Regions from separate parts of the Nonomuraea sp. GTA35 genome, predicted to be linked through region 2. Evidence: predicted binding sites of a transcription regulator. Region 2 holds the regulator's gene; each other region holds the start of a gene.
The links. The regulator HrcA, encoded in region 2, represses chaperone genes, less so after heat shock. The targets are predictions, from matches to a motif close to TTGGCACTCTCNNNNNGAGAGTGCCAA.
Positions count from the first base shown of each region.

Region 1: groL (chaperonin GroEL) is a predicted target of HrcA. The motif match lies at 6,081-6,107, and genes of this name have one in related genera.
Region 3: groES (co-chaperone GroES) is a predicted target of HrcA. The motif match lies at 1,252-1,278, and genes of this name have one in related genera.

Region 1 covers NZ_JBGNUV010000015.1:34,264-41,495, reverse strand. Annotated here, with positions in the region: gene ACBJ32_RS46200 (DNA repair helicase XPB) at 1-575, shown strand, start outside; gene ACBJ32_RS46195 (hypothetical protein) at 779-1,105, opposite strand; gene ACBJ32_RS46190 (HelD family protein) at 1,235-3,235, shown strand; gene ACBJ32_RS46185 (YbhB/YbcL family Raf kinase inhibitor-like protein) at 3,300-3,830, shown strand; gene ACBJ32_RS46180 (hypothetical protein) at 3,868-4,194, opposite strand; gene groL (chaperonin GroEL) at 4,344-5,972, opposite strand; gene ACBJ32_RS46170 (cold-shock protein) at 6,301-6,501, opposite strand; gene ACBJ32_RS46165 (MoaD/ThiS family protein) at 6,745-7,020, opposite strand; gene thrC (threonine synthase) at 7,045-7,232, opposite strand, start outside.
Region 2 covers NZ_JBGNUV010000005.1:326,028-333,259, forward strand. Annotated here, with positions in the region: gene ACBJ32_RS24760 (hypothetical protein) at 1-381, shown strand, start outside; gene ACBJ32_RS24765 (16S rRNA (uracil(1498)-N(3))-methyltransferase) at 390-1,115, opposite strand; gene dnaJ (molecular chaperone DnaJ) at 1,112-2,251, opposite strand; gene hrcA (heat-inducible transcriptional repressor HrcA) at 2,263-3,276, opposite strand; gene ACBJ32_RS24780 (hypothetical protein) at 3,739-4,272, shown strand; gene ACBJ32_RS24785 (DUF3097 domain-containing protein) at 4,290-5,099, shown strand; gene ACBJ32_RS24790 (DUF4870 domain-containing protein) at 5,096-6,040, shown strand; gene hemW (radical SAM family heme chaperone HemW) at 6,037-7,232, opposite strand, start outside.
Region 3 covers NZ_JBGNUV010000019.1:135,004-142,235, forward strand. Annotated here, with positions in the region: gene ACBJ32_RS52005 (methyltransferase domain-containing protein) at 1-1,030, opposite strand, end outside; gene groES (co-chaperone GroES) at 1,365-1,679, shown strand; gene groL (chaperonin GroEL) at 1,752-3,371, shown strand; gene ACBJ32_RS52020 (hypothetical protein) at 3,485-4,081, shown strand; gene ACBJ32_RS52025 (sigma-70 family RNA polymerase sigma factor) at 4,344-4,979, shown strand; gene ACBJ32_RS52030 (hypothetical protein) at 4,976-5,128, shown strand; gene ACBJ32_RS52035 (DUF5319 domain-containing protein) at 5,089-5,466, opposite strand; gene ACBJ32_RS52040 (LuxR C-terminal-related transcriptional regulator) at 5,506-6,522, opposite strand; gene guaB (IMP dehydrogenase) at 6,994-7,232, shown strand, end outside.

The DNA.
Region 1 (7,232 bases), on a different contig from region 2:
TCGCGCCGGCCGACTGCGTCGAGGTCCGCGTGACGCTGACGGACGAGGAGCGGCTGGCGTACGCGATGGCCGAGTCCGAGGAGCGTTACCGCTTCTGCGCCACCACGCCGTCCAAGACGCAGGTGACCGAGGCCCTGGTCCGCCGCCACCTGGGCGAGCAGGTGCTGGTCATCGGCCAGTACATCGACCAGCTCGACGAGCTCGGCGAGCACCTGAACGCCCCGGTCATCAAGGGCGAGACCAGGGTGAAGGAGCGCGAGCGGCTCTACCAGGCCTTCCGCGACAAGGAGATCCAGGTGCTGGTGGTGTCGAAGGTGGCCAACTTCTCCATCGACCTGCCGGAGGCGACGGTCGCGATCCAGGTGTCGGGCACGTTCGGCTCGCGCCAGGAGGAGGCGCAGCGGCTGGGGCGGGTGCTGCGGCCCAAGTCCGACGGCGGGGGCGCCCGGTTCTACACGGTGGTCAGCCGCGACACGGTGGACCAGGAGTTCGCGGCGCACCGGCAGCGGTTCCTGGCCGAGCAGGGGTACGCGTACCAGATCATCGACGCCGACGACGTGCTGGGCGGGGTGTGACGGTGGTGATGCCCGGCCGCTCGTCCTGAGCGGCCAGGCATTCAGCGTGGCGTCACGTCCACGAGACTCCGCGGGCCGACATTCGAACCACCCCCCTCACCTGCGTACTATCACGCCGCCTGCGACATACCCTCATGATCCGGCAAACGCACCTGATATGCCCGAATTTTTCGGTATTCCCAGGTTCGTTACAGCTTGCGAGGTCAGCGCACCAGCAGGCCCCCCAGGAAGAGCACGCCCTCCGCCACGATCCAGGCCAGCACCCCGGCGCCCATCAGGCGCGCGAACGCCCGCGAGTCCTGCCTCGACCACGGCAGCAGCCAGGCGGCCACCGTGCAGCAGGCGGCCAGCACGGCGAACAGCCCCGACACGGTGGAGACCGTGCCGAGCCGCTGCGAGCACGCGGTGGCGGCCTCGCCGCCCGCGCAGAACGCCTCCAGCCCCCACCCCGCGAACACCGACAGTCCCCACAACGCCGCGAGCAGGAAGCTCGCGATCGTGGGGATGATCGGCGAGAAACGGAGCTGCACCCGCGCCACCTCCTATCCCTACCCCACCCCCCGCCGGTAAATGCTTTGGAAGCACGCGGAAGTCGCCACTAGACTGGCCGATTCGCTGCCTTTGACCACCTCCGTTTCGAACCAGGGAGGCGCTTTCGCATGCCCACCCACAAGCTGGCCCCGGACATACCCACCGACGTGCTGGCCGCCGAGCAGGCACACCTCGCCGAGTCCCGGGCCGCGCTCAAGGCCATGCGCGCCCACGCGCAGTCGCTGTCCGCCGACGCGGCGGGCGACTGGGTGTCGCAGCAGATCCTCCAGTCGCTGCTCGACCAGCGCGTGGCCGCACTGGCCGACCACCCCGACACCCCGCTGTTCTTCGGCCGCCTCGACCGCGCCGCGGGTGACGACCTGCCCGGCACGATCTACGTCGGCCGCCGCCACGTGCACGACGGCGGCAGCAAGCCGCTGGTCATCGACTGGCGGGCGCCGGTCTCCCGGGCGTTCTACCAGGCCAGCCCCGCCGACCCGATGGGCATCGTACGCCGCCGCCGCTTCGGCTACCACGGCGGCGAGCTCACCGCGTTCGAGGACGAGCCGCTCGGCGAGGGCGGCGAGATCGGCCCCTCGAAGATCCTCACCGAGGAGATCGAGCGCCCGCGCACCGGCCCCATGCGCGACATCGTGGCCACCATCCAGCCCGACCAGGACGAGATCGTCCGCTCCACCCTGACCCAGACCGTGTGCGTCCAGGGCGCGCCGGGCACCGGGAAGACCGCCGTCGGCCTGCACCGCGCGGCCTACCTGCTGTTCACCCACCGCGAGCGGCTGGCCAGGTCCGGCGTCATGATCGTCGGCCCCAACCGGGCCTTCCTGTCCTACATCTCCTCCGTGCTCCCCGCCCTCGGCGAGGTCAAGGTCGACCAGACCACGGTGGCGGGCCTGCTCGGCGAGCACTCGGCGCCCGAGGACCCGCTCGTCGCGGCCGTGAAGGGCGACGCCAGGATGGCGGCGGTGCTCGAACGCGCCCTCTGGATGCACATCGTGAAACCGTCGGAAGGCGTGGTGTTCACCAAGGGCGCCTACCGCTACCGGGTGGCCGACTACGAGGTGCGCGAGATCGTGGCCTCCCTGCGCGGCACCACCCGCTACAACCCCGGCCGGGCCGCGCTGGCGCAGCGCCTGGCCCACATGGTGCTGGTCAGGATGGAGCAGCGCGGCGAGTCGCCCGACGACCGGGTGCAGGACGCGGTGGCCAGGTCGAAGCCGGTCAAGCAGCTCGTGGACGCGGTGTGGCCCAAGCTGACGCCCGAGCAGGTGCTGTACCGGCTGCTGTCGGACCCCGAGTTCCTCGCCAAGGCCGCCAAGGGCGATCTGTCGGCCGAGGAGCAGGAGACGCTGGTCTGGCGCAAGCCGTACCGGAGCTGGAAGTCCGCGAAGTGGTCGGCGGCGGACGCCGCGCTCCTCGACGAGCTGCGCGACCTCATGGAGCGCACGCCCTCGCTCGGCCACCTCGTCGTGGACGAGGCCCAGGACCTGTCCGAGATGCAGCTCAGGGCGCTGGGCCGGCGCTGCCGCAACGGCTCGGCCACCGTGCTCGGCGACCTCGCTCAAGGCACCACGCCGTGGTCGACCAGCTCGTGGGAGTCGGTGCTCGAGCACCTCGGGCAGCGCGAGGGCGAGGTGACGGAGCTGACGCTCGGCTTCCGCGTGCCCCGCGAGGTCCTCGACTACGCCGCCCGCCTGCTCCCCTCCATCGCCCCCGACCTGGCCGCCCCGCGCTCGCTGCGCCCCGGCGCCGGCTCGCTCACCGTCCGGCAGGGACTCGCGGTGGCGCAGGCCGCCGAGGAGGCGCTCGCCAAGGAGGGCTCCATCGGCGTCATCGTGCCCGACGCGCTGGTCGGGGAGGTCTCCGCGGCGCTGGCGAGCCTGCCGCACGCCGTGCTCGACCCCGACTCCGCCGAGGAGCACCGCCTCCTGATCGTCCCGGCCACGCTGGCCAAGGGTCTGGAGTACGACCACGTCATCGTCGTCGAGCCGGCGGACATCGTCTCGGCCGAGCCGCGCGGGCTGGCCCGGCTGTACGTCGTGCTGACCCGAGCCGTGACCTCCCTGACGGTCCTGCACGAGAAGGCTCTGCCGGCACAGCTCGTGGCATGACGGACGCGGGCACGGCCGCTTCTAGGATGGTCGAGCAAGCAGCTACTCACTCCAGGAGGATGCCGTGCCCGCACCCCTTCCCCACGAGTTCCTGCCGCCGGTGCCCGCGCTCGCGGTCGAGAGCGACGACATCCAGGACGGCCGGACGCTCGCAGATCTCCACGTGTTCAACGACTGGGGCATGAGCGGCCAGAACCAGTCCCCCCACCTACGCTGGTCCGGCGCCCCCGAGGGCACCCGCGGCTACGCCGTCACCTGCTACGACCCCGACGCCCCCACGGGCAGCGGCTTCTGGCACTGGGTCCTGTTCGACCTGCCTGCCTCGGTGACGGAGCTGCCCGCGGGCGCGGGCACGGCCCCCGACTTCAAGGGCCTGCCTGACGGCGCGGTCCACGCCCGCAACGACTACGGCACCAAGGCGTACGGCGGCGCGGCCCCGCCCCCCGGAGACCCGCACCGCTACGTGTTCACGGTGCATGCGCTGGGCGTGGACAAGCTCGGCGTGGACAGCGACGCCAGCCCGGCCGTGGTGGGCTTCAACATCACCGCCAACACCTTGGCCCGGGGCCACGTCACCGCCCTCTACGGCGTCTGAGCCGCTCGTCGCCGGGTGCCTGACCGGCACCCGGGCCTCAGCCCTCCGGTGCGGGCGCCGGGCAGCCCATGAGCCGTGGCAGCACGTCGCTGACGATCGGGATGCGGAGATCGGGCTCGGACGTGCAGAGGGGGAACCACAGCTCGCGCGGGAGCACGACGTCGCGCATCGGCTCGCCGATGAGGCGCACCTGGGGCCCCTCGTCATCGGCGTACACGTGCAACCAGGCCTTCGTGTCGGCCTCGACCTCCCCGGCCGCCATGATGCCCGCGTCGTCGCCGGCGTGCGCGGGAGCGGCCACGGTGGTGGCGGCGGCCATGGTCAGGGCGGTGATACCGAGAATTCTCCTGCTGCGGAAATGCACTGTTTGCTCCTTCGGTCGAGGTGTAAACGCCACCACCTTCCCTCACTCCAGGTAACTGATCAATTGTGAAACGTAATAGCACCTAAACAAAACAAGAGCGACCCGGGAAAAACCCGGGCCGCTCTTCGTCCGCGCGGCGAGAAAAAGACCTAGAAGTCCATGTCGCCGCCGCCGCCCGGCATGGCCGGGGCGGCGGGGGTCTTCTCGGGCTTCTCGGCGATGACGGCCTCGGTCGTCAGGAAGAGCGCCGCGATGGAGGCGGCGTTCTGCAGCGCCGAGCGCGTCACCTTGGCCGGGTCGATGATGCCCGACTCGAACATGTTGACGTACTCGCCGGTGGCCGCGTTCAGGCCCTCACCCGGGGTGAGGTTGCGCACCTTCTCGACCACGACGCCGCCCTCGAGACCGGCGTTGACCGCGATCTGCTTGAGCGGCTCCTCCAGCGCCTTCTTGACGATGGCGGCACCGGTGGCCTCGTCGCCGTTCAGCTCCAGCTTGTCGAACGCCTTCGCGCCGGCCTGCAGCAGCGCCACGCCACCGCCGGGCACGATGCCCTCCTCGACGGCCGCCTTGGCGTTGCGCACGGCGTCCTCGATGCGGTGCTTGCGCTCCTTCAGCTCGACCTCGGTCGCCGCACCGGCCTTGATCACGGCCACGCCGCCGGCCAGCTTGGCCAGCCGCTCCTGCAGCTTCTCGCGGTCGTAGTCGGAGTCGGTGCGCTCGATCTCGGCGCGGATCTCGTTGACCCGGCCGGAGATCTGCTCGGCGTCACCGGCGCCGTCGACGATCGTGGTCTCGTCCTTGGTCACGACCACCTTGCGGGCACGGCCCAGCAGGTCGAGGGTGGCGGTCTCGAGCTTGAGGCCGACCTCCTCGGCGATGACCTGGCCACCGGTCAGGATCGCGATGTCGTTCAGCATCGCCTTGCGGCGGTCGCCGAAGCCCGGCGCCTTGACGGCGACGGAGCGGAACAGGCCGCGGATCTTGTTCACGACCAGGGTCGCCAGGGCCTCGCCCTCGACGTCCTCGGCGATGATCAGCAGCGGCTTGCCCGACTGCACGACCTTGTCGAGCAGCGGCAGCAGGTCCTTATTGGCCGAGACCTTGCTGTTGACGATCAGGATGTACGGGTCCTCGAGCACGGCCTCCATGCGGTCCGAGTCGGTGACGAAGTACATCGACGTCATGCCCTTGTCGAAGCGCATACCCTCGGTGAGCTCGAGCTCCAGGCCGAAGGTGTTGCTCTCCTCGACGGTGATGACGCCTTCCTTGCCGACCTTGTCCATCGCCTCGGCGATGAGCGAGCCGATCTCGGCGTCGGCGGCGGAGATGGAGGCGGTGGAGGCGATCTGCTCCTTGGTCTCCACGTCCTTGGCCAGCTTGGAGAGCTCCTCGCTGACGCGCTCGACGGCGGCCTCGATGCCCTTCTTCAGGGCCATCGGGTTGGCGCCGGCGGCGACGTTGCGCAGGCCCTCACGCACCAGCGCCTGGGCGAGCACGGTGGCGGTCGTGGTGCCGTCGCCGGCGACGTCGTCGGTCTTCTTCGCGACTTCCTTGACCAGCTCGGCGCCGATCTTCTCCCAAGGGTCCTCGAGCTCGATCTCCTTGGCGATGGACACACCGTCGTTGGTGATCGTGGGAGCGCCCCACTTCTTCTCCAGCACGACGTTGCGGCCCTTGGGGCCGAGGGTCACCTTGACGGCGTCGGCGAGCTGGTTCATACCGCGCTCGAGACCGCGCCGGGCGTCCTCGTCAAACGCGATCATCTTGGCTGCCATAAGGCTAGACCTCCCAGATGCAGGGTGGCTTGTCGTGGACCGAGCCGACGCCCGCGACGGCATGGGTCAGCATCTCCGTTCGGCAGACCCCGTCGTCCCGATCCAGTGTTGGCACTCTGCTGCACAGAGTGCCAACGAACTGTTTAGCACTCTACCCTGCCGAGTGCAAGCGAACGCCACCCCGCCCGGCATTCCCGCCCAGGTCAGTCAGTCGGTACGGCGAGCCGCGCGGAGCGGCTCGCCGCACGCGAGTCGGCGAATGAGAGGTGACGGCTCGCGCGGACTGCGTTGCCGCGCGATCCCGCCTGGTGCATACCAGCTTGGACGTTCAGACCGCTCGGACGGACTCCGCCTGCGGCCCCTTCTGGCCCTGCGTGATCTCGAACTCGACACGCTGCCCCTGTTCGAGAGAGCGGTACCCGTCCATCATGATCGCTGAGTAATGGACGAATACATCTTTACCACCGTCTACCGCGATGAAGCCGTAGCCCTTGTCCGCGTTGAACCACTTGACGGTGCCCTGCGCCACTTCCGACTCCTCTTACTGGTCTCCCAGATCTCGCCCATTCCTCCGCGGGACCTGTAATCGTATGACTTAACGGAAAAGCAGCCAGACGATCGCCCTCGACCATACCTGTGGCAAGGGGTTTGGCAACAGAGTCAATCCGCAAACTGCCTATTTCTTCGCAGTAGGGGTCGTTCAACGTTGAATTGGCCGGGAAAAGGAGAAGGCGCCCACTAGGGGCGCCTTCAAGAGGGTGGTCTGCGGGGCTCAGCCGCCGGCAACCGCCGGGATGATGGAGATCTGAGTGCCGTCAGGGGCGGGAGTGTCGAGCCCCTCGGCGAAACGGACGTCCTCTTCCCCAACGTAAACGTTGACGAAACGGCGAATCTTGCCCGATTCATCCAGAATTCTCGCGCCGATCCCCGGGTAGTCGGAGTCGAGCTTGGCGAGCACGTCACGAAGAGTCGCGCCCTCGCCACTGACCTCCGCGCTCCCCCCGGTGTACGTGCGCAGAATGGTGGGAATCCGCACAGAAACGCTCATGGTTCTAATCGCCTTTCCTGGTTGTCAGACAGTCGCGCGGAACGCGTCGAGAGAGGGCCTGATCACGGCGGTGGGCTCGACGGCCTCACCGGTGAGCACGTCGAGCGTCTTGAGCCCGTCGCCGGTGTTGAGCACCACGGTCTCGGCCTCCGGGTCGAGCCGCCCGCTCTCGGCGAGCTTCTTCAGCACGCCGACGGTGACCCCGCCGGCGG
Region 2 (7,232 bases):
AACTCCTCCACCACCCGCTCCCAGCAGCCCCCGCCGCCGTCGAAGGAGCCGGCGCCCGAGCAGTCGCAGCCGCTGGGCGTGGTGCCCGAGACGCCGGCGCCGCCGTCACCGAGGACCACGCCGAAGTCCGGCTCGACCAGCAGGCCGTCACCCTCCCCCAGCCCGACGCCGACCGACTGCCCCTCGCCGCTCGCCGAGCAGGCCGAGCCGCCCGCCGACTGCCCCGAGGTCTCGCCCTCGCCCACGCCGACAGCGGAGGAGCCGCCGACGGGGCAGCCCTCGGCGTGCCCGCCTGAGGAGTGCCCGCCGCCCGACGAGGTGACCGAGACGCCCACCGAGCTGGCCAGCCCCCTGCTGGACAGCTCCCAGACCACGCCCTAGCCGGGCTCCTACCAGCGTCCCGTACGGCTGAGCAGCACGGCCGCCGCGGCGACCCCGGCCGTGGACGTCCGCAGGATCGTCGGCCCCAGCAGCACCGACGTCGCCTTGGCGGCGCGGAACCCGGCCAGTTCCTCCTCGGAGACACCGCCCTCCGGCCCTACGACCACCACGATGTCGCCGCCCGCGGGCAGCGGCACGCCGGACAGCGGCTCGGCCGCCTCCTCGTGCAGCACCAGCCCCAGCGCGGCCTCCGACAGGAGCCGTTCGACCTGCTTGGTGGAGGCCAGGTCGGCCACCTCGGGCAGGTGGAAGCGGCGGGCCTGCTTGCCCGCCTCGCGGGCGGTGGAGCGCCAGCGGCCCAGCGCCTTGGCGACCTTGTCGCCCTTCCACTGCGTGATGCTGCGCGCGGCGGCCCACGGGACGATGACGTCCACCCCGGCCTCGGTCATCATCTCGACCGCCAGCTCGCCCCTGTCGCCCTTGGGCAGTCCCTGGACGACGACGAGCCTGGGGCTGGGCGCCTCGACGTCGTAGCGGCGCAGCACGTCGAGGCGGAGCGCGTCCTTCAGCGTCTCGCGCACGACGCACTCGGCCACCGCGCCGGCGCCGTCGGTCAGGTCGACCCGCTCGCCGGGCCGCAGGCGGCGCACGGAGGCCGCGTGCCGCCCCTCGGGCCCGCCGAGGGTCAGCTCAGGGCCGTCGAGACCCTGAGCGAGGAAGACCGGGACCGTCACCGGCCGTTGAAGGCGTCGCGCAGCCGGGAGAAGAAGCCCTGCTGCCCCGGCGCGAACTTGCCCGGCGGCCGCTCCTCGCCCCGCTGCTTGGCCAGCTCGCGCAGCAGCTCCTCCTGCGCGGTGTCGAGGCGGGACGGGGTCTCGACGTTGACGTGGATCAGCAGGTCGCCCCTGCCGGACTCGTTGAGCCGCTGCACGCCGCGGCCGTACATGGTGATGACCTGCCCGGACTGCGTGCCGGGACGGACGTCCACCTCTTCGGCGCCGTCGAGCGTCTCGACCGTGAGGATGGTGCCGAGCGCGGCGGCCGTCATCGGGATCTGGACGGTGCAGTGGAGGTCGTCACCGCGCCGCTCGAAGATCTCGTGGTTGCGCTCGACGATCTCCAGGAACAGGTCTCCGGGCGGGCCGCCGCCGGGGCCGACCTCGCCCTCGCCGGCGAGCTGGATGTGGGTGCCGTCCTCGACGCCCGCCGGGATGCGGACCTTGATCGTGCGGCGGGTGCGTACGCGGCCGTCGCCGGAGCACTCCTGGCAGGGGTGGCGGATGATCGTGCCGAAGCCCCCGCACTGCGGGCACGGGCGCGAGGTCATGACCTGGCCCAGGAACGAGCGGGTGACCTGGGAGATCTCGCCGCGCCCGTTGCACATGTCGCAGGTGTCGGGGTGGGTGCCCGGTGCGGCGCCGGCCCCGTGGCACACCTCGCACAGCACGGCTGTGTCGACGACCAGCTCGCGGGTGGTGCCGAACGCGGTCTCGCGCAGGTCGAGCTCCACCCGGATGGTGGCGTTGCGGCCCCTGCGGGCACGCGAACGCGGCCCCCTGGCGCCGGTCGCGGTGCCGAAGAAGGCGTCCATGATGTCGCTGAACGGGAAGCCCGCGCCGAAGCCGCCGGCGCCCGCCGCCGCTCCCGCGCCACCGAACGGGTCGCCACCCAGGTCGTACATCTGGCGCTTGTTCGGGTCGGACAGCACCTCGTAGGCCTGCGTGATCTCCTTGAACCGCTCCTGGGTCTCAGGATCGGGGTTCACGTCGGGGTGCAGCTCGCGGGCGAGTCGGCGGTAGGCCTTCTTGATCTCATCCTGACTTGCGTCACGGCGCACCCCGAGGGTGGCGTAGTAGTCGCTGTTTGCCACTTATCGACCTCTTATGATGCAGCCAGGATCTGGCTGACGTAGCGTGCCACCGCGCGTACGGCGCCCATCGTCACGGGATAGTCCATCCTGGTGGGCCCCAGCACACCGAGCCGGGCCAGTTGGTTGTCGCCAGAACCGTATCCGGTCGCGACGATGGATGTCCCCCGCAGGTACGGGTTTTCCGAGCCGATGCGCACGGTGAGCGCGGACGGGGTGTCGTTGGTCGTCTCGCCGAGCAGCCGCATGAGCACGACCTGCTCCTCCAGCGCCTCCAGCACGTCACGCAGGCCGGTGGCGAAGTCGGCGCCGGCGAGGTTGGCCGCGCCGGCGAACACGATCTTCTCGTCGTGCCGCTCGACCAGCGTCTCCAGCAGCACCGACAGGATCGTCGCCGCGGCGGGCCGGTCTTCCGGAGCCAGCCGCTCGGGCAGGTCGGCGACCAGCTCGGGCACGCTGCTCAGGCCGCAGCCGTCGAGGCAGGCGTTGAGCACGGCGCGCAGGTGCGCGATCCGCGTGTCGTCGATCGCCTCGGGCAGCTCGACCACGCGCTGCTCGACGCGACCGGTGTTGGTGATCAGCACGAACATGACCCGCCGGTCGTTCAGCGGGACCAGCTCGACGTGCCGGACGGTCGAACGGTTCAGCGTCGGATACTGCACGACCGCCACCTGCCTGGTCAGCTGCGCGAGCAGCCGGACCGTGCGGGTCACCACGTCGTCGAGGTCGACCGCGCCGGCCAGGAAGGTCTCGATCGCCCTGCGCTCGGCTCCCGAGAGCGGCTTGACCTGGGAGAGCCGGTCGACGAACAGGCGGTAGCCCTTGTCCGTCGGCACGCGGCCCGCGCTGGTGTGCGGCTGGGTGATGTAGCCCTCCTCCTCCAGCGCGGCCATGTCGTTCCTGACCGTCGCCGGGGAGACCTTCAGGTTGTGGCGCTCGGCAAGCGCCTTGGAGCCCACCGGTTCGTTGGTGGACACGTAGTCTTCGACAATGGCGCGGAGCACCGCCAGTTTCCGATCGTCGAGCACGTGCTCACCTCCTGCCTCTGTCCATATCAGGAACGCGAGGTCTAGCACTCTGTGTTCCCGAGTGCCAAGTGTACGGCTCTCGCCCACAAGGTGCGATAACACCGCGTCCCACATCCTGCTTCTAGCTTCTTGGAAGCGACAGGCCTCACACTTGCCCCTATGACCGACGATTCCCGGCCCCCGTCGTACGGCCCCCCGCCCGGGCAGGGTCCTTACCACGGTCAGCCACAGCGTCCTGACCAGTACGGCCCGCAGCCGGGGTCGCAGCCGGGGTCACAGCCGGGTTCCGGCCAGGCGCCGCCACCTCCGTACTGGCAGCCGCCGTCCGGACAGCCGCAGCCCGGGCCGGTCCCGCCGCAGTACGGTGAGGCCACCCAGTTCGGCCCGCCACCTCAGTACGGACAATACGGCCAACAAGCCCAATTTCCGCCACGAATCGACTCCAAAGCCATAAAGCCCAGCTTGTGGTGGCTCGCGGTGGTCTGGGGCGTGTTCCTGGCGTGCGGGGTGGCCGGGGCGCTCATGTTCACCGGCGGCGTCGTCAGCAGCGTGTCGGATCTCGCCCCGACCAGGACGTTCGCGTCCGGGGAGAGCGTCACGGTGCCGATCGACCCGGCCCGCAAGCCCGGCGTGTACATCGCCAGCGACACCCCGGTCAGCTACGACTGCTCCATCACCGGCGGCCCCGGGCAGGCCAGGCTCGCCAGGACCCCGGGCTCCCAGAAGGTCACGGCGGGGGGCGCCGTGTGGGAGCAGTTCCTCGTGATCAACGCGCCGGCCAAGGGCGACTACCAGCTCACCTGCACCAACCAGGAGCAGGCCGCCGTCCGGTACGGCGTGGGCCGCGACACCTTCTCCGCCGTGGGCGGCATCACCGGCGGGCTCGCCGCCCTGTTCCTGATCCCGGGAGCCGGGCTGCTCGTCGCGATCGGCGGCACCATCACCGTCCTGGTCCGGCGCAGCGGTGCCCGCAAGCGCCTTGCGGTCAGCGGGTGATTTGCTACGGTCCCCGTGTGTACGAGGGCGATGTGCTGGCGGGAAATTGGCGGCGGCCGGGCAAGGGGAAGATCCCGAAAGTGCCCGCCGAGCTGGACCTCGTCGTCGAGGACGCCGACAGCGGCTTCTGCGGCGCCGTGGTGGCCTGCGACAAGGAGGCCGTCACGCTGGAGGACCGGTTCGGCAGGCGACGCCTGTTCCCGCTCGCGCCGGCCGCCTTCCTGCTGGAGGGCAAGCCCGTGACCCTGGTCCGGCCGGCGGCGGCCCCCGCGGCCGGGGCCAGGCGCAGCGCGTCGGGCTCGATCGCGGTGGAGGGGCTGCGCGCCAGGGTCGCCAGGCAGAGCCGGATCTACGTGGAGGGCGTGCACGACGCCGCCCTCGTGGAGAAGATCTGGGGTCATGACCTGCGGGTCGAGGGGGTCGTGGTCGAGTACCTGGAGGGCGTGGACGACCTGCCGGCCATCGTGGCGGAGTTCGGCCCCGAGCCGGGGCGCCGGCTGGGCGTGCTGGTCGACCACCTGGTGCCCGGCTCCAAGGAGAGCAGGATCGCCGCCGAGATCACCTCGCCGGACGTGCTCGTGGTGGGGCATCCGTACATCGACATCTGGCAGGCGGTCAAGCCGTCCGTGCTGCGCATCCCCGCCTGGCCCGAGGTGCCGCGTGGAGTGCCGTGGAAGGAAGGCGTCATCGCCGCGCTCGGCTGGCGGATGGAGCCGGCGCAGGCGTGGCGGCGGATTCTCGGCGCCGTCTCGACGTACACGGACCTGGAGCCGGAGCTGCTCGGCCGGGTCGAGGAACTGATCGACTTCGTTACGGAGGCACCATGAGCCAGGACCCGACCCAGCCGCCGCCCGACGACGACGCCACGCGCAAGGTCACCCCCGCGGACCTTCCGCCGGCCCAGGGCTCCGGCCCCCGGTACCCGGCTGCCGGCGGGCAGCCCGCCTCACAGCCGGGCCACGGCGGGCAGCCCGCTCCCCGACAGCCGGGTTACGAACAGCAGCCCGCCTCGCAGCCGGGTTACGGGCCGCAGGGTCCCTCCTCCGGTCCGCAGGGCCCTTCCTCAGGGGCTCAGGGCCCCTTCTCCGGGCCGCAGGCTCCCTACGGGCAGCAGCCCGGCTCGGCGCCGGACTTCGGCCGGCAGGCCCCGTACGGGCAGCAGCCCGGCTCCGCCCCGGACTCCGGGCCGCCCGGTGGCTACCCGCCGCCCGGTGGCTACCCGCCGCCCGGTGGCCATCCCCCTCCTGGCGGCTATCCCCCTCCTGGTGGTTACGCCGCTCCTGGGGGGCACGCCCCGCCTGGTGGTTACGCCCCTCCTGGGGGGCACGCGCCGCCTGGTGGTTACGCGCCGCCCGGGGGTTATGCCCCGCCGCCGAACCAACCACCCGGCTACGGCTACGCCCCTGGCCGGGGCGAGCCGTACATTCCGGGCAGGTTCGGCCCCCGCCCCGGGACCGACGACACCCAGATGGCCATGCTGTCCCATCTCCTGGGCCTGCTGGTCTCGTGGATCGGCCCGCTGATCATCTACCTGATGAAGAAGGACGAGTCCCCGTACGTCAGGGACCAGGCGGCGGAAGCGCTCAACTTCCAGATCACGATGTTCATCGGCTACCTCGTCTCGGGCATCCTGACGATCGTGTTCATCGGCATCGCGCTGCTGCCGGTCATCTGGATCCTGTCACTGATCTTCCACATCCAGGCGGCGATGGCCACCAACAAGGGCGAGCGCTACCGCTACCCGTTCTCCATCCGGATGATCACCTAGACCAGGAGATCCCGGACGAGTGCGTCCGCCAGCAGCCGCCCCCGCAGGGTCAGCACCAGCCGCCCCCGCTTGAACGCCTCCGGCTCCAGCAGCCCGCGGGCCAGCGCGCCGGCCACGGTGGTGCGCGCGGCCGGCGCCACGTCGGCCAGCGGGTAGCCGGAGTCCAGCCGGAGCTCCAGCATCAGCCGCTCGGCGTCGCGGTCGTCCTGGGCGAGCACCTCGCGGGCGTGGGCGGGCGAGGCGCCGGCGGCCAGCCGCTGGGCGTAGGCGGCGGGATGCTTGACGTTCCACCAGCGGGTGCCGCCGACGTGGCTGTGGGCGCCGGGGCCGGCCGCCCACCAGTCGCCGCCGGTCCAGTAGAGCAGATTGTGCCGGCAGCGGGCCTCGTCGGAGAGGGCCCAGTTGGACACCTCGTACCAGCGGAACCCGGCCTCCGCCAGCAGCTCGTCGGCGATCAGGTAGCGGTCGGCGGCCACGTCGTCGTCGGGCATGGGCAGCTCGCCGCGCCGGATGCGGGCCGCCAGCCTGGTGCCCTCCTCGACGATCAGCGAGTACGCCGACACGTGGTCCGGCCCCGCCTCGATCGCCGCGGACAGGGAGGCCCGCCAGTCGTCGTCGGTCTCGCCCGGCGTGCTGTAGATCAGGTCGAGGTTGACGTGGTCGAACCCGGCCTGCCTGGCCTCGCGTACGGCCGCCGCGGCCCGGCCGGGCGTGTGCCGGCGGTCGAGCACCCGCAGCACGTGCTCGCGCGCGCTCTGCATGCCGAAGCTGACCCTGTTGAAGCCGCCGTGACGCAGTTTCTCCAGGTAGGAGGGGTCGACGGACTCGGGGTTGGCCTCCGTGGTGACCTCGGCCCCCGGCCGCAGCCCGAACTCGGAGCCGATCGCGGCCAGGATCCTGGCCAGGTCTTCCGGCGGCAGCAGCGTGGGCGTCCCACCCCCGAAGAACACCGTCTCCACCGGCAGGTCGGCCTCGCCCAGGACGCGGCGCGCGAGGCGGATCTCCTCCACCACCGTGTCGGCGTAGTCGCGGTGGGAGGCGCCGGGCCCCAGCTCGGCGGCGGTGTAGGTGTTGAAGTCGCAGTAGCCGCAGCGCGTCACGCAGAACGGCACGTGCACGTAGAAGCCGAACGGGCGCTCGCCGAGGCCGCGCAGGGCGCTGTCGGGCAGCTCGCCCGAGGTGGGCGCGGGAT
Region 3 (7,232 bases), on a different contig from region 2:
TGCCGATTTGTCGGTCGCGGAGGGCGGCGCGGAGCTTTTTCAGGGAAAAAGGAAGAATGTCGTCGACTTCGTAGGCGGCGGCCCACGGGGTGTCCACCGGCTCGTCGGACGTGACGTAGGCGATCATCGGGTCGAGCAGCCTGCCGCCGACCAGCTCGGCCACCTCGCCGACCAGGTGCGCGCGGACGGCCGCGCCGTCGGGCTCGTAGACGAAGCGGCCCGGCGCGCCGACGGGGGCCCGCACGCCGGTGGCGGACAGCGTGTGGCCGCCTGGCAGCAGGGTCGCCCGCCTGCCCCCGCCGTCCTGGGCCCCGGTCCACAGGGTGGCCTCCTTGACCTCGCCCTTGTACGAGATCCACTCGGCCTCGGCGCCCTCGGGGATGAACTCGTACGGGATGCCGGGGGCGACCTTGAGGCAGGCCAGGCGTGCCCGGGAGATCAGGCCGAGCACCACGGGCCAGGGCGGCGAGTAGGCCATGGGGTCGAACGTCCGGCCCCGGCCCGTCCGCCTGGCCGGGTCGGCGAACAGCACGTCGTGGTCCTCGGGCCGGACGTCCGCCGCGTCGGCCACGGTCACCGTCGCCCGGCCTGCCAGCCCGAACGCCTCGGCGTTGGCCCTGGCCACCGCGACGGTCAGCGGGTCGGTGTCCACGGCGGCCACGGTGCAGCCGGCGCGGGTCAGCGCGAGCAGGTCGCCGCCGACGCCGCAGCAGGCGTCCACGACCCGGGGCGCCCGCCCGCCGTGCAGGGCGAGCAGGCGGCGGGCGCGGTGCTCGGCGGCCTCCGCCCTCGTGGACTGCTCCAGGCCGTGCGGCGTGAAGAACATCCGCCCGGCGTCCGCGCCGAACTTGGCCCTGGCCCGCTCCCTGAGCCCGGCCTGGGTGAGCGCCGCGGAGGTGAGCGCCGCGTCGTACGTCCTGCGCAACGTGGTGGCGGCGACCACCGGGTCGGCGCCCGCCAGTTCCTCGGCCTCCGCCAGCGCGCGCCTGCCGCGCGGGGTCAGCAACTCGGTGAAGGCGTCGAGGTCCACGTCACCAGACGTTAGCGCCACGCCGGAGCGGACACGCCTGCGGGCGGCGCGGGCACGGCGTGGTGGCGGCGTGATGGCGGCGTGGTCGCGGCGCGGTGGCGGCCGGGACGTTCGCGCACGTGGGAGACTGGAGCGGCCCGGCATGCCCGCGAAGCGGGTCTGATCGCTCTCAGCAGACGCGTTCGTGTTGACTGTCAAGCCCCTCTTGCATATGTTTCCTGTTGGCACTCTCCCCTTGAGAGTGCCAACGTGCGACGAGGCAGGTCTGACACCCGCGACGGCAGGCCCCGCTGGTCGCCTCTTCTAGATCATTCAAATCTGAAGGGGAGGTCCGATCGTGACGACCGCCACCAAGGTTCCCGTTAAGCCGCTCGGCGACCGCATCGTGGTCCAGCCGCTTGAGGCCGAGCAGACCACCGCTTCCGGCCTGGTCATCCCTGACACCGCCAAGGAGAAGCCGCAGGAGGGCAAGGTCCTCGCGGTGGGCCCGGGCAACTGGGACGAGGACGGCGACAAGCGGATTCCGCTCGACGTCTCCGAGGGCGACATCGTCCTCTACAGCAAGTACGGCGGCACCGAGGTCAAGTACGGCGGCGAGGAGTACCTCGTGCTCTCCGCCCGCGACGTTCTCGCGATCATCGAGAAGTAGGCCGGTTGTGTCGAGCCCCGGGCGCTCTGGAGGGCGGCCGGGGCTTTCGACGCCAGGAGAGGACTTTCAGCAATGGCGAAGATCCTGGAGTTCGACGAGGCCGCCCGCCGCGCGCTCGAGCGCGGCGTGAACGCCCTCGCGGACGCCGTGAAGGTTACCCTCGGCCCGCGTGGCCGCAATGTCGTCATCGACAAGAAGTTCGGTGCGCCGACGATCACGAACGACGGTGTGACCATCGCTCGTGAGATCGAGCTGGAGGAGCGCTACGAGAACCTCGGCGCCCAGCTCGCCAAGGAAGTTGCCACCAAGACCAACGACATCGCGGGCGACGGCACCACCACCGCGACCGTCCTGGCCCAGGCCATGGTCCGCGAGGGCCTGCGCAACGTGGCGGCCGGCGCCTCGCCGCTGTCGCTCAAGCGCGGCATCGACAAGGCCGCCAAGGCCGTCAGCGACAAGCTGCTGGCCAGCGCCCGCGAGGTCGGCGACAAGAAGGAGATCGCCAACGTCGCGACGATCTCCGCGCAGGACGCCCAGATCGGCGGCCTGATCGCCGAGGCGTTCGACAAGGTGGGCAAGGACGGTGTGCTCACCGTCGAAGAGTCCAACGCCATGGGCATGGAGCTCGAGTTCACCGAGGGCATGCAGTTCGACAAGGGTTACCTGTCGGCCTACATGGTGACCGACCCCGAGCGGATGGAGTCCGTCCTCGAGGACGCCTACATCCTGCTCACCCAGGGCAAGATCTCCTCCATCGCGGACTTCCTGCCGCTGCTGGAGAAGATCGCCCAGACGAAGAAGCCGCTGCTCGTGGTCGCCGAGGACGTCGAGGGCGAGGCCCTGGCCGTCCTGGTCACCAACAAGATCCGCGGCACCTTCACCTCCGTGGCCGTCAAGGCCCCGGGCTTCGGCGACCGCCGCAAGGCGATGCTGCAGGACATGGCCATCCTCACCGGCGGCCAGGTCGTCAGCGAGGAGGTCGGCCTCAAGCTGGAGCACGTCGGTCTCGAGGTGCTCGGCACGGCCCGCCGCGTCGTCGTCACCAAGGACGCCACGACCATCGTCGACGGCGCCGGTGACGCGCAGGCCATCGAGGACCGCGTCAAGGAGATCAAGATTGCCATCGAGCAGTCCGACTCCGACTGGGACCGCGAGAAGCTGCAGGAGCGGCTGGCCAAGCTCGCCGGCGGTGTGTGCGTGCTGCGTGTCGGCGCCGCCACCGAGGTGGAGCTGAAGGAGAAGAAGCACCGCCTCGAGGACGCGATCTCCGCGACGCGCGCCGCGATCGAGGAGGGCATCGTCTCCGGCGGTGGCTCCGCGCTCATCCACATCTCGAAGGACCTCGACGACCTCGGCCTCACGGGCGACGAGGCCACCGGCGTCGGCATCGTCCGCCGCGCGCTGGTCGAGCCGGCCCGCTGGATCGCCGAGAACGCCGGTCTCGAGGGCTACGTGGTGACGCACAAGGTGGCCGAGCTGGAGGCCGGTCACGGTCTCAACGCCGCCACCGGCGAGTACGTGAACCTGCTCGACCAGGGCGTCATCGACCCGGTCAAGGTCACGCGCTCGGCCGTGCAGAACGCCGCTTCGATCGCGGGCATGCTGCTCACCACCGAGGCGCTCGTGGTGGACAAGCCCGAGGAGGAGGCCCCGGCCGCCGGCCAGGGTCACGGTCACGGCCACGGCCACTGACCGCGCCTTCCGTTCCGTTACGGCCCGTACCCCGAAGGGGGTGCGGGCCGTAACGGCTTTCCGGGGCCCGGGTGCCGGAGTGCGCGGGGAAGGGCGGGCCTACGCTGGGGAGCATGCGGTACGCGCGGGCGGTGGAGCGGCTGAGGATGCTGGCCGAGGCGTGCGAGCAGACCAGGCGGCTGCCGGCGGAGGAGCCGTTCCTGCGCGAGGCGCACGTGTTCGGCGCTCTGACGGAGGGGGCCGACCCGCTCGACGAGATCGAGGTCGCCTTCGTGCTGAACCTGCCGCCGGAGGAGGTCGCCTGGGGCACGCACCCGCCGGGCACGGCCTGGCTGGTCGACTTCCTGCGGCTGGATCAGGGCGGCATCGCCTACTGGTGGCGGTCGTCCCGGGAGCCGGTCGCCAACCACCGCATTCACCGGCCGGTGCGCTTCTGGTCGCTGGACGGGATCGACGGGGGCGTGCTGGAGGCGCTGCGGGAGCGGCGGCTCGGGGCGCTGTACAGCGCTGAGGCTCCCCGGGGGCAGGAGCGGGTCGCCGGGGTGGCGGAGGAGCTGGAGGCGGCTCTGGAGCACCTGAGGGCGGTGCACGGGGCGTACTGGGACCGGCAGTGGCGGCGGGAGCACCGGGGGCTTCGGCGATATCCGGAACATCACCTCTGGGAGGCGGTGCGGGGGTACCTCGAACTGCTGGACGTCCGGGACGAATGATCCGGGTGCCGGAGGTGGCAGGTCCCGCGGCCGGGCGGGATGGGGGGAAGTGGGGAGAAAAGGTGACTTATTGGAGTAAACCGGAAGTGTGCGATAAGCGTCTGCGGTCTGACAAATGTCGCGCATTCCGGGTTATCGCCTGAAACATTATGTCACTATAAAGGCTTAGTGTGGTCGGCTGATTACTTCCCGTTATCGTCGCTTCAATGTGACCAATCCGTAGCCGTTCGCTATGACGACAGGCAGGATCAGTGCGGGCATCATGCCTATCGTGAGCGAGGGAAGCGTCGCCGACGCCAAAATTGGGGTAAGGCTCGCGTCGAGACTTCCGGCACGGACGGATGACTCCGACCTTAGGGAACTGACGAGCCTCGCCGTGCAGGGAGATCGCAGTGCGATCGAATCCCTGCTCGGTGAGTTGCGTCCGATGGTGGTGCGGTATTGCCGCGCCAGGCTGGGCAGGGTTTCAGGGCAATATCACATTGCCGATGACGTCGCCCAGGAGGTGTGCATCGCGGTGTTGTCCGCGCTGCCGCGGTACCGGGACATGGGGCGGCCATTCGCGTCCTTCGTGTTCGGGATCGCCTCGCACAAGGTGGCCGACGCGCTGCGGAGCTCGGTGCGCTCCGCCGTGCCGACCCAGGATCTGCCCGACGGGCCCGACGACGGTCCCGGGCCGGAAGAGACGGTGGTCCGCTACATCGAGGTGGAGTACGCCCGGCGGCTGCTGGCCAGGCTGCCCGACAACCAGCGGGAGTTGCTGCTGTTGCGGGTGGTGTCGGGGTTGTCGGCCGAGGAGACCGGTAATGTACTCGGTATGTCACCGGGTGCGGTCCGTGTCGCCCAGCATCGGGCGCTGGCGAGATTGAGGCAGATGGCCGAGCTGGAGTCGGCTTGACGCCTGAGGAGGAGACCGATGCGCTGCTCGACGCGCTCGGTCGTGGAGAGCTGCCCGATTCAGGCGATCCCGCGGCGCGCCTGCTCGCCGCGCTGCTCGATGACGTCGATCAGCGGCGCTCCTCCGTGTCGATGACACCGTCGACGTAGCCGCGGGCGTAGTCCCAGCTGACGTAGTCGGCGGGGTCGGGGTGGAAGGCCGGCTCGTGCACCTGCGGCTGGCCTTTCTCGATCATCTGTTTGAGGTTGCCGCGCAGCAGCTCCCAGTCGAAGAAGTGCTGCTCGCCGCATTCAGGGCAGTCGAGCACGAGCCCCAGCACCCCCTGCGGTTCGAGCAGGGAGCGGAAGACCTCGACGTCGGCGAGGTCGGTGATGGCCTCGTCGCGCTCGGCGGCGGTGAGTGGCTCGGCGTCGTCGAGCGCGCCCATCGCCGAGGACGGGTCGTTCGGGTCGTCCGCGAACGGATCGCGGGGGACGTCTTCCAGCACCTTCCCACCATATGACCGAAGCGGCCCGCGCGGTGGGGTTTACCTCAGCCATCCGCGTCTGGCCGCCTCGACGCCCGCGTGAAAGCGGGATTGAGCCCCCAGCTCGGTCATGGCGTCGGCGAAGCGCGCGCGTACGGTGCGGACCGACACGCCGAGCTGGCGGGCGATCGAGTCGTCGCACATGCCCTGCGCGGCCAGGCGCAGCACCTGGAGCGTGCCGTCACTCCCGCGTCCCCACGGCAGGGGCACGGCGCGGGCCCACAGCTCGCGGAAGAGCGAGCTGAGCACGCCCACCACGACGGAGGTGCGCACGAGGTAGAAGTTGTAGGCGTGGTCGGGCAGGTTGCCGCCCCAGTGGGCGGGCAGGCCGGCCATCTCGGGCCCGACGGCCAGGAACCAGCTCGGCACCCGGTCCAGCGTGCGTACCTCGCCGCCGGCCTCCGTGAGGCGGGTGAGCTGGTCGCGGACGCCGGGGAGCATCAGGCTGGAAACCGGGATGATCGCTTGAACGGTAAGCAAATTCCGTTTTTGCGCATCAATCCATGGATCCGCAAATTTCCGGGCAAAATCCGTCATAGTCCGGTCGTCCGGAACGGCGGTGAGTAAAGGCATGGGTGGGGTTTGACATTGCACGGCGATTCCCACCACGCTCTCGTAGAGGATGTCCGCCCCGCTCGCCATCTCCACCGTGAAAGGGCCGCTGCGATAGTCGCGCCCGGCGTCGTAGTCGCGGATCAGCCCGCGAATCGAGCCCAGCGCCGAGTCGATCCTGCGGCTCTCCTCCGCCAGCCGGTCGAGCCGCTCGGCGATCAGCCGGCCGAGCGCCGCCGCAGGGTGTCTGGCCAGGTACTGCCCCGACTGCTCGTCGATCACGCCCAGCTTGACGAGGTCGTCGAGCTGGCGGCCGACCTTCTCGATCGGGCCGTCCATGGCCTGCGCCAGATCCGAGCGGGTTGCCCTGTGCAGGCGCAGCACCGCAGAGTAGAGCGCGGTCTGGGCCGGATCGAGGCCCAGTGTCTCGAGCGGATCGGACATGATTCGCGGCTCGTTGCGCATTATGGGCGGCTCCGTTGGGGGGACACGGGCGTGCCGCGAGGATAACCCCGCATTCCCTTCCTGTCCGCGTGTTGCGCGGACTGCTCTGGCGCGGCGTGCAACTTCGTGCAATTGCACGTTTTCACCTTGCGATGTGCCGTTGAGTAACGCAGGCTTTACCTAGCGTCGGCATCCAGTCAAGGGCGCGGTTGCGCCGGCCATCAGGACGCGGAGGGGGGTTCGGTGGCGTGTCGCGCCGCCGTTGCCCGGATGCCGGTGGCCGGGGGATGGGACGGATCACCGACCGTCCCATCCCCCGGCACTCTGTCGAGGCCGGGAGTACGAGGACCGCAGGCGCGGGAGACCGTTGCCTGCAGAGGGGTCGCCGAACGCGACCCATCGTGGGGGTCTTCGTCCTCCCGGCTTCCGTGCGTTTTGGAGGCAGGGCCTAGACTTGGTGCACATCAACGCTAGGCAGGAGGGGGCCGCGGCATGTCCAAGTTCACCGAGATGGGTCTGACCTTCGATGACGTGCTGCTGGTGCCCGGATATTCGGACCTGCAGCCAGGGGAGGCCGACACCCGATCTCGCCTGTCCAAGGGCATCACGCTGTCCATCCCGCTGATCTCCGCGGCCATGGACACCGTCACCGAGGCCCGCATGGCGGTCGCCATGGCCAGGCAGGGCGGCATCGGGATCCTGCACCGCAACCTGTCGGTGGAGGAGCAGGC